DNA from 2 places in the Aneurinibacillus sp. XH2 genome. Region 1 is predicted to be linked to the other one. Evidence: riboswitches for the same ligand, from Rfam matches in the RefSeq annotation. Region 1 holds a riboswitch; the other holds the start of a gene.
What was found. Region 1 has a riboswitch for S-adenosylmethionine ahead of ACH33_RS14900 (trans-sulfuration enzyme family protein). Riboswitches for the same ligand answer to the same signal wherever they lie in the genome.
Positions count from the first base shown of each region.

Region 2: linked by a shared signal. The riboswitch ahead of ACH33_RS09335 (homoserine dehydrogenase) and the one ahead of ACH33_RS14900 (trans-sulfuration enzyme family protein) in region 1 are both predicted to bind S-adenosylmethionine.

Region 1 covers NZ_CP014140.1:3,002,072-3,007,396, forward strand. Annotated here, with positions in the region: gene ACH33_RS14885 (cytochrome P450) at 1-109, shown strand, start outside; gene ACH33_RS14890 (pirin family protein) at 158-865, opposite strand; gene ACH33_RS14895 (hypothetical protein) at 1,106-1,273, opposite strand; partial or broken gene ACH33_RS14900 (trans-sulfuration enzyme family protein) at 1,338-2,502, opposite strand; SAM riboswitch class I at 2,596-2,704, opposite strand; SAM riboswitch class I at 2,807-2,923, opposite strand; gene ACH33_RS14905 (DUF3298 and DUF4163 domain-containing protein) at 3,067-3,684, shown strand; gene ACH33_RS14910 (DODA-type extradiol aromatic ring-opening family dioxygenase) at 3,957-4,727, opposite strand; gene ACH33_RS19475 (hypothetical protein) at 4,773-4,946, opposite strand; gene ACH33_RS14915 (hypothetical protein) at 4,943-5,230, opposite strand.
Region 2 covers NZ_CP014140.1:1,872,672-1,877,996, forward strand. Annotated here, with positions in the region: gene ACH33_RS09325 (YbjQ family protein) at 1-130, shown strand, start outside; gene ACH33_RS09330 (DUF1002 domain-containing protein) at 469-1,332, shown strand; SAM riboswitch class I at 1,445-1,559, shown strand; gene ACH33_RS09335 (homoserine dehydrogenase) at 1,655-2,953, shown strand; gene ACH33_RS09340 (hypothetical protein) at 3,144-3,731, shown strand; gene speD (adenosylmethionine decarboxylase) at 3,912-4,313, shown strand; gene ACH33_RS09350 (acetyl-CoA hydrolase/transferase family protein) at 4,533-5,325, shown strand, end outside.

The DNA.
Region 1 (5,325 bases):
TCAAAAATTCCAGTTGCGTCTCGCCGATCCGCACAATCCGGTCGAACCGGAACCGGTGGTGACGCTGCGCCCCAAAAACGGTTTGCGCATGATCGTGAAAAAAAGATAAGAAAAACTCGCGGGCACGTTACCCGCAAGTTTTTCATTACTTGCATGATTAAGGAAGATCGATAAGCATAAAGTGTACATTTTCTGCTGCTTTCAACTCCAATACTAGCGTGTCCATAATGCGCGCGGCATCACGAGTGTGCAGCGTTTTCTTCCCGTTTAATTCCAGTTCGCCCTCAATCACAAATACATAGATACGGCGGCCTTCCGCTTGCGTAAATGTCAGGCTCTTGCCGGTATCCAGCCTGGAAAGATATAACGTCAAATCCTGATGAATATGCGCTACGCGATGCCCATCTACTTGACGTTTCGCTACTATAGGCAACAAGTTATTTCTCATTGCTTCCTGATTATACGCGAATTGTTCGTATGAAGGCTCCAATCCTTTTTCATCCGGTAGAAACCAAAGCTGCAAAAAATTAACCTCTTCCGTATCGGACGGATTGAACTCAGCGTGCATAATCCCCGTCCCGGCGGTCATGCGCTGAATTTCTCCCGGCACAAGCACCGCTGAATTACCAGTGCTATCCTGATGTTTCAATTGTCCTCTCAGCACAATAGAGACAATCTCCATTTCCCTGTGCGGATGAGCACCAAAGCCCGTACCCGGTTGTACGATATCATCATTAAACACCCGAAGCGGGCCAAACTGTAAATTATTTGGATCATAATACTCAGCAAACGAAAAACTGAAATTACTTTGCAGCCAACCATGATTTGTGGAATAACGCGAAGCTGCTGGATAAATAGTAATCATATCCAACCTCCTGATAAGTTATTAACTTACTTTATAAAAGTATATTACAATAAATAAAAAAGTCAATCATCTTTTCCCTGTTTCCTTTATTATGAGCCTATTCTTTCTCAAATCATTTTCTATGTAAAAAAACAGCCGAAACATCTATCGGCTGTCCTTCCTTATCCCGGTTTGCCCTTATGGAAATGACTTCTCCCCGGTAAACATGCGCTGCGCTTCCCAGCCAGGAACTGCACTTTTTCATCCCATCAAACACTGCCGTTCAATTGCATCACCGACCGGTCTCTCTTCGCCACACGGCTTGTTTATTAAATGCACGCCGTATTGCCGCACATGATGCTCTTTGCCGTTGGGCACAGCCCGTATCGTTACCCATACCCCGAAAGATTTTCCATCTTTGTGTATCAATGTCCTATATGTACAAAACAGTTTCTTTTGATTGTACATACAAAACATCCAAAATGATATATACTCAAGAAACATAATTGGAACTGGAAACACTACATTGCAAAGCCTGCTCCAGATCTTGAATCAAATCGTCCGGCTCTTCCAGACCGACCGATAGGCGCAATAACGTATCCGTAATTCCCATTTTCTTTCGATCCGCTTCCGGAATACTGGCATGCGACATCCGAGCCAGATACGTCAAAATACTTTCGACAGCGCCGAGACTTACGGCAAGAGCCGGAAGAGTGACATTCCGCAAAAATCGCTCTACCTGTTCTACATTATGCAACATAAAAGAGAGCACGCCGCCAAAGCCCGCTGCCTGTTTAGCGGCCAGCTCATGCCCCGGATGTTCGGGAAGACCGGGATAATATACCCGCTTTACCGCGGGATGGTTTTGCAGCCAAACCGCTATTTTATGCGCGCTTTTCTGATGTTGGTCAAGCCGCACTTTCAACGTCTTCAATCCCCGTAGCAACAACCAGGAATCTTGCGGGCCGAGAATGGCACCGAACGCGTTCTGAATAAATCCGATTTCTTCAGCGATTTCTTTTTTGCCCGCTACCACCACCCCCCCCTACAACATCGCTATGTCCTCCGATATATTTGGTGGCGCTATGAATCACAATGTCGGCTCCCAGCCGCAAAGGCCGCTGTAAATAAGGCGTCATAAACGTATTATCGACAATGGTTAGCAACCCGTATTGTTTGGCCAGCCGGCATACGGCTTCAATATCTGTAATATTCATCTGCGGATTGGACGGACTCTCCAAAAATATCGCACGTGTCGCCGGCGTAATCGCGCTTTCAATCGCACCGATATCCGTTGTATTTACGAACTTTGACTGTATGCCGAAACGAGGGAACAGTTTTGTAATCGCCCGGTACGTGCCGCCGTAAATGTCATCAGAAAGCAAAATCTCATCCCCGCTCTTTAACAAACAAAAAACAGAGGAAATGGCGGCCATCCCGGAAGCAAAAGCGAAGCCCTTCGCTCCTTTTTCCAACACGGCTATCGCTTCTTCCAGCGCTGTCCGGGTTGAATTGGCTGTGCGGGAATAATCATATCCGGTACTGACACCCAGCTCTGGATGCTGGAAAGTCGCGCTCTGGTAAATCGGTGTACTGATTGCACCAGTCGCGCGGTCTCTTTCTAACCCAGAACGAACAAGAAGTGTTTCAATGTTCATGTTCTTCCTCCGTTTCATTTCGTTTCATAAACATCAAAGATAAAAAATAAAACACTCTTCGATGGAGAGTGTTTATATACAGCAAACTTTCCCCTCTCATCGTTTAGAACAGTCGTTCCACAGGCATTAGCACCGTTCAAACATTGCGTTTGATGGTTGCCGGGTTTCATCGGGCCAGTCCCTCCACCTCTCTTGATAAGAGCGATATATTCAGTTTGTGTGCATCGTACGAACCAAATTGCAGGGCAAAATAAAAACCCCTTTATCCTGAGTAAGGTATAAAGGAGCTGATTGCTCATCCTTTTCCTTATCTCTCAGGATATGTGTATCCTGCTGGAATTGGCACCTTCCTTCCCTCGAATAGGGTCATTGGGGTTGCCGGGCTTCACTGGGCCAGTCCCTCCGCCTCTCTTGATAAGAAAATCAATATATAAATTATTTATTCTATAATAATTACGTTTATGAAAACTGTCAATAAATTTAAAAAATCTCTAAACAAAAACCGTGCAACCACTTCCTGAATAGGCTAAAACATAGGAAAAAATCGAAAGGGATTGGTATGCTATGGATTCATATAACTTCCCCGTTTATATACAAACAATGTCCATTCTTGCCCCAAATGTCACCATTTATTATCCTCGGGTAGAAGGACTGAAAAATAAGGCTGTACAAGAAAAAATAAACGTTATCATTTTGCATCAAGTTTATGCCTTAATCCAAGAACAAGGGTATTATCAAAATCCAACAACGATCGAAATGCTCGGCCATTATGAGATCAAATCCAATGAAAGAGATATCCTTAGCCTAACCCTAGAGAATTATGCCTATATCTTGCACCACGCACATGGACTCACCATTTTAAAATCATTAACTATAAATATTCAAACAGGTAAACTCTATCAATTGAAGGATTTATTTCAACAAGGAAGTGATTACATAAAAAGACTGTCCAATATTATTCAATTCCAGATTAAAAAACGAAACATCCCATTGTTAGGCGAATTTAAAGGGATTCGGCCAGATCAAGATTTTTATATAGCAGATAAAGCATTGGTTATTTATTTTCAACTGTATGAAATTACCCCTTACTATGTCGGCTTTCCCATGTTTCCCATATCTGTATACGACTTGGAAGATATCATCAATGAAAATGGGCCTTTAGGAAAAATGGCTCAAGCATAACATTACATCTGTTGCCGTATAAAACGCAAGATTATATCCGAAAACGTCATAAAACTGGATACATGCTGTTCAAACACCGCTTTGAAATATGAAAGACCCTTCAATTATCGAAAGGTCTTTCATATTTCAAATGCGTGACGCGGATATTCAAATACTTTGCCAATCGTTGTATACTGAATACCTACCAATCGGCTGCTCGTCTGCAGAGGAAGGATGCTTCCAATTAGCAATTTGTAGTTAAATGACTATAAATTGCGACACCCTTACACTGATTATTCAAACTTCCAACAACATAGACTCAAGCTTCCATGCTGATATTCCCGATGCAGCAAATCCGCTTTTCTTCCGTCATCCGCCGCCCCCATGGCGAGCAACAGCGGAATAAAGTGCTCGTTGCGTGGCACAGCTTCCCTGCCATACGGCGCTTCCGTCTCATACCTAAACAGCGAATCCGTATCCCACATCTCTATTTTTGCTTGCAGCCAATCGTCAAACGTGGCCGCCCACTTTTCTTTTTCTAAACTGTTCCAATTCAACCTATGCAAATTATGTACCGTTCCGCCGCTTCCAATAATCATCACACCTTCTTTCCGCAACGGTGCCAGCGCCCGCCCTATGTAATATTGCTCCGCAGGGGAAAGCGCAGGATTCACCGATAGCACAACAACCGGGACACGAGCATCCGGGTACATCAACCGAAGTACCACCCAAGCTCCGTGATCAATCCCCCTCTCCGCGTCCACTTTGGAATCGGTTCCACTTTCCTCCAACAACTTTACGATCTTCTGTGCAAGATCCTTGTTTCCTTTGGCCGGATATACAATTTTATACATTTCTTCCGGAAAACCGTAAAAATCATATATCATCTCATATTCTTCTACAGCACTCACCATCTGTACAGGCGCTTCCCAATGCGCCGAAAACAACACAATAGCACGAGGTTCCGGCAGACGATCAGCCAATCCTTTTAGCATCTTCGTATATTGATTTTCTTCTAATACCAATGTCGGCGCGCCGTGTGCAACAAACAAAGCAGGTACCATCACTGCATCCCTCCGTTTTCTGTTCCCTATAATAATCGTTTATCTTTATGAAGCAGAAAACTTCCTTTCCATCAGTATATCCCCTTTTTGGTTTATAATCACGACTCGACTCTGTTCATACATATCCGGCAAGCGGCTTTTCACAAACCCTTGTACCGCGTTTAACATATATACTAAATCCCCGCTCGTTTCAAGCAAATGAGTCTGAACTTGAATCATAACACCTTCGTTTTCAAAAAAATATCGTAATCTTTAATATATTGAATCCATGAAACTTTTAACGACTGGTAGCCAAAGTTGGATGTCATGTATTTCTTTAGTTCTTCTACAAGCCTTTCCTTTGTTATATTCTTCGCTTGCACAACATCCGTGGAGGCAATTGCTTGCAGCGCATTTTCCGTCGGTTTTGGCTGTACCCATAAATAATTATCCTGCATTTTCAATCCAAGCACAAAGCCAATAAATACGGAAATCAAAATTCCGCCCGTGTCGATTCGCGCCATCGCCAAATCCCCCTTTTTCTTCCTTTTCTCCTTTGGTTAAATAGTTAGTTAGACAAAAAAGAAAAAATTTCTTTACCTTGTATGAATAATATGGG
Region 2 (5,325 bases), 1.1 Mb from region 1:
GAAAGAGATGGCAGATAAAGCGCGAGCGATGGGAGCCGACGCGGTTGTTGGGGTAGATTTAGATTTTGAAACGTTGCGCGATGGTATGATGATGTGTATCGCTACAGGAACAGCGGTAAAAGTAAGATAAGATCTATGAGGGTGTCCCCAAAAGTGGTGGGACACCCTCTTTTTCGCTACCGCATATACGCATATAAAAACGATAAATAACATATTGTATCGTGTTTGAGAGTAAACCACCACTTCTTTAGGGAGTTGACTTGTTTGTTTTTACCGATTATAGTTTGGCTGTAAGTTAGTTAACCGACATAATTGTTGGTTAGAAACAGGGAACTCTTGATGGAGTCGGCGCTGCGCGGGTGAAATGACTCCATTGTCGCATGTATATGCGCACAGCTCTGGCTGTTTTTCTTCTCTGTGCTATAATTCAGATGGGATATCATTTCAGATGGGGAGGAGTGAATAGAAGTGAGGAGGCTGCTTTTAGCCCTACTTCTTTTTATCCTGACGACTGCGACCGCGTATGCGGACGCTGCGGTGGGTGACACCATTATCACGCTTGGCCAGGATTTAAAACCGGCGCAGAAAGAACAAATCAAAAGCAGGTTTAATGCGCCGAACGCGCAAGAAATTACCGTCACTAACGCGGAGGAGCATAAATATCTGGAAGGTTTGCTCAGTAAAAGCGTGATCGGTACCCGTGCCATTTCGTCGGCGATGATTCAAATCGCTGAACCTGGCAAGGGGATTGTGGTTGAAACAAACAATATTACCTGGGTTAGCAAAGCCATGTACGAAAACGCATTGGCGACGGCGGGTGTAAAAGACGCGATTGTAAAAATTGATGCCCCGTTCCCGGTGTCTGGCACGGCTGCGCTGACAGGAATTATGAAGGCGTATGAAACGGTAACCGGGAAAAAAATTGATGAAACGCAGAAAAAAGTGGCAAACGAAGAGATGGTCACCACCGCGAAAATCGGTGAGACGATCGGCGATAAAGAAAAAGCGGCTGAGCTTCTGACACGCCTGAAAGCGGAACTGGCCAAACAGACGAGTAAATTGTCTGACGACCAATTGCGCGAAATGATTCGCAGCGTAGCGGATCAGATGGGACTGAATCTTTCCGACGCGGAGATTGAATCCCTCGTCAGCATTCTACGTAAAATCCAAAATTTAGATATTGACTGGAACAAAACGCTGGAGCAGGTTTCAAGCTATAAAGGAAAAATTCAAGAGTTCCTGAATAACAACCCGGAAGCAAAATCGCTCGTACAGGAAATTCTTTTATTTTTGAAACATTTGATCGAGCAAATTCTCTCTTGGTTCAAGTAGCTTGAATCTCTGGCGGAAAACCATAAAAAAAGCTTGTACAAATATTTGACATTCGCGGAAAAACACGATAGTATAATTTTTAAATCAATTAAATAGCGAACGAAACGGAAAACTCTTATCCAGAGAGGCGGAGGGAAATGGCCCGATGAAACCTCAGCAACCGCAGGCAAAAGCCTGAAAGGTGCTAATTCCATCAAAGCTTGTGTATAAGCTTTGGCAGATGAGAGGAGGAACGTGTTGCGGATCGATATGGTCCAACAGCCCTCTTCTCTGGAAGAGGGTTTTTTATTTCGCAGGCTATAGATTTTGGGAGGGATACGTTATGAAAACTTGGAAAATTGCGTTACTTGGGTTGGGTACAGTCGGTTCAGGAGTTATGACGATTTTACATACACATGCTACACGAATCGAAAAGCAGGCGGGGGTCAAGTTTGAAGTGGTAGGCGTTCTGGTGCGCGATGTTAAAAAGCCGCGCCGCGTGAAAGTAAAACGGGAACTTTTGACTACAGAGATCGAAACCATTTGGGAGAAAAATCCGGAGATTGTGATTGATGCGATGGGCGGGATTTCCCCCGCACTCGGTTATATCGAGCAAGCGATTGAACGGAAGTGCCACGTTGTATCTGCGAATAAGGAAATGATCGCTGCCTATGGCACACATTTGCACAGGCTGGCTGACAAAAATGGTGTTTCGCTCCTATACGAAGCGAGCGTAGGTGGCGGCATTCCAATTTTAAATGCGTTAAGCCAGCTATTAAAGGCAAACCGGATTACGCGTGTATACGGTATTTTAAACGGTACGACCAACTATATTTTAACCAAGATGGAAGAAGAAGGACTCACATATCAAGAAGCGCTGGAACAGGCACAGGAATTTGGCTTTGCAGAGGCTGATCCTACGGCGGATGTAGAAGGGTATGATGCATTTAACAAAATTCAGATTATAGCTAATCTGTGCTTCGGCCCCGACACCCCGGTACTGGAACAGGAGCGCGAAGGAATTGCGTCCATAACCGGTGAAGAGATGAAAGTATGTGAGAAGCTGGCATACCGTATTAAGTTGCTTGCTTCCGCAGAACGCACGGACGCAGGATGCTGCTTACGGGTTGTGCCGACGTTGGTGCCGTACGCTCATCCACTCTCCGGAGTTAAAAATGAATGCAATGGTGTTTTTATTACCGGCGATGTAGTTGGAGATGTATCATTTACCGGAAAGGGAGCAGGAGCGCTGCCTACAGGAAGCGCGATTGTGGAAGATATGTTAAACATTGTTCGTGGTTGGACATTTACACCCGATAAAGAGGGGCTCATGAGAGAAGACGTGGAGCAAAGCACAGGTGTGGAAAAAGTGGTGCTGGCGTTCTTTACCTTTTCAAAACAAACGAATGACAGTCAGAAAATTCGTCTGATTTCCTTTTTATCAGGTGGAGAAGGGTTTTTGCACGCGGTGGAAACAGTTAGCAGTGGGAGCGAAGTACATGTAGCTGCCGTAATCAGCAATCCGGATGTGTACGCGTTGAAAGCATTGGCCGACGACTTACAGGCGGAACTCAAGCTTCGCCCGGTGTTAGACGAACGGCTGAGCGCAGCAAGAGAAGATGCCGCAGTACTGGTAAAATAAATGTCAGGTAAACAAAAATGTAATTTTTCATAATATAACGGATATAGACAAGAATCAACAGCTATTTAGCGAAATTATCTTTTTGTTTCTCTTCTATCCTTACTTTTTCTATTGTATAAGCGATTGGAGAATAGATATAGCTTTTCGGTATAATAATTACGATAGGAAAAAATATATGGGAGAGATTTGTATGGCTCAACGAGTAGCCACCGAATACAAGAAGCTTGTGCTTGAATTAAGTACTTGGCAGTTGCAATCTTTTATCGAAATGTTTCAATGTGCAGAGTTTGAGACAGAAGTTCGAGTGTATGACAATGGTGAAAAGGAAATCGTACTGTTTGATAGGGAAAAAGAAATCCCCCTATCCTTTAAACTGATCGGAAATATGTACACTTTTGAGGGCAGGTATACTATTCGGGACGCCAAATTGGCGAACCAAATGCGCCAGGCTGTGCGCCGCTTTAAAGGGGACGCTGTCGTTTATCGGGTATATCCAGCGTATACGATGATTTATCATTACAAAGAAGGGAAAGTTATGAAAATTATCGAACGGAAAGGAGATAGCGAAACGCTTGTCTTTGAATACCGGGATACGGTAGGAGACTTGCAGCGTCTATACGAAGCGCAGGGCGCTGAAGATCAAATCGCATGGCTTAGGGTGCATATTGATCAGTTGCTCGATTTTCGCAATCAACGCCAAGCAGCACATTTGCCAACGGAAGAGGTGGATCGTCAGTTAGCTACGCTCTCTCATCAATTGTTTGTATTAGAAGCGTAAAAAGTTTCCCAAGTATCCATAAGAAACTGTTGCAAATTTTTTAGAAACATGCTATCTTCTTTGTTGTGAAAAGATTAGGAACCAGGATTCACTCAAGGAAGTTTCTCCTCGAAATATAGTGAATGACGTAGGTCCTAGCGAGATTTTCAACACAAAATTGCTAGGAGGGGGGACCGAAAAGTGGAATATTCTACTTTCGGAAGACATGTTGCGATTGATACTTGGGGTGTCGATTTTGAAAAGTTGAACAGTGCGGAGTTTTTGCAGCATCATCTTGTTGAAGCTGCGGAGGCCTGCGGTGCTACGGTTTTGTCCGTACAATCGAAGCAATTCGAACCGCAAGGGGCAACAGTACTGGTTCTATTATCTGAAAGCCATATTTCGATTCATACATATCCGGAAAAAGGGTTTGCTGCGCTCGATTGCTACACGTGTGGCGAGACGGTTGATCCGGAACTTGCGATCGAATATATGGTCAACATTTTGCAGCCCGAAAAGCTCTATACCCGTAAGCTGATTCGTGGTATGGGCGAGCTGCAGGTTTTGGAATCTGAAATCACGAAGCAAAAGCAAAACATGTAAAAGAAAATAACGGTATAGAAGAAAGTCCACCCTGAAACTGCGGGGTGGACTTTTCACTTATTCTTAACAGAAAATTGGTTGCTTGCATAAGCTTTGGCATTTATGATGAATAAAGGAAAAATACTCGCTGTACAGTTTTTGATGTTTTGATATTCGCCCTGTGGTAAGAAAATACGATGCTGATATATCAAGTTAACTGTATATATGGAGGTTGAATGAATGGATCAGTTCATTGATTTGGAGAACAAACGAAAAACGCCACAAGATGTATTAGCGTACATCAAGAGCGGGGATGACATTATTGTTCCGCTCGCGAACGGTGAGCCGCTCGTGCTTTTGGATACGATTGAGAAACATGCGGAGCGCTGGTTCGACGTGCGTATTCACCAGATGCATGCGCTTAAAGAGCGCGACTACATTCACGGAAAATACCGGAAACATTTGCGCCATGTTGCGTATTTCTTAAGCGGCGCCTCGCGCAAAGCGTTTCTTGCTGGCGAATGCGATCTTGTTCCCAATCATTTTCATGAGGTACCGCGTCTATTACGGGAAACAACGAAAATGTCGCTCGTGCTGGCCGCTGCCGCGCCGATGGATGAGCACGGATATTTCTCGCTTGGTACGCAGGCTGACTATGTTGCTTCCTTTATTGGAAAAGTACCGTTTTTCCTTGAAGTGAATCCAAACATGCCGCGTACCTTCGGATCGAATCAGATACATATTAGCCAGATTCTTGGCTACATTGAAGTAGATTATCCGCTGTACGAGGTAAAAGAAAAGGAAGTGACCGATATCGACCGCAAAATTGCTGCCTATGTGGTGGAACGGATTCCGAACGGAGCGACGTTGCAAGTAGGAATCGGTGCCATTCCGAACGCGATTATCGGGTTTTTGCAAGATCATAAAAATCTCGGTATTCATACAGAGCTTATAACGGACGGTATTGTTGATCTAGCGGAGCAAGGAATCGTCAACGGTATTGAAAAGAAAACGCATAGAGGAAAAATTGTCG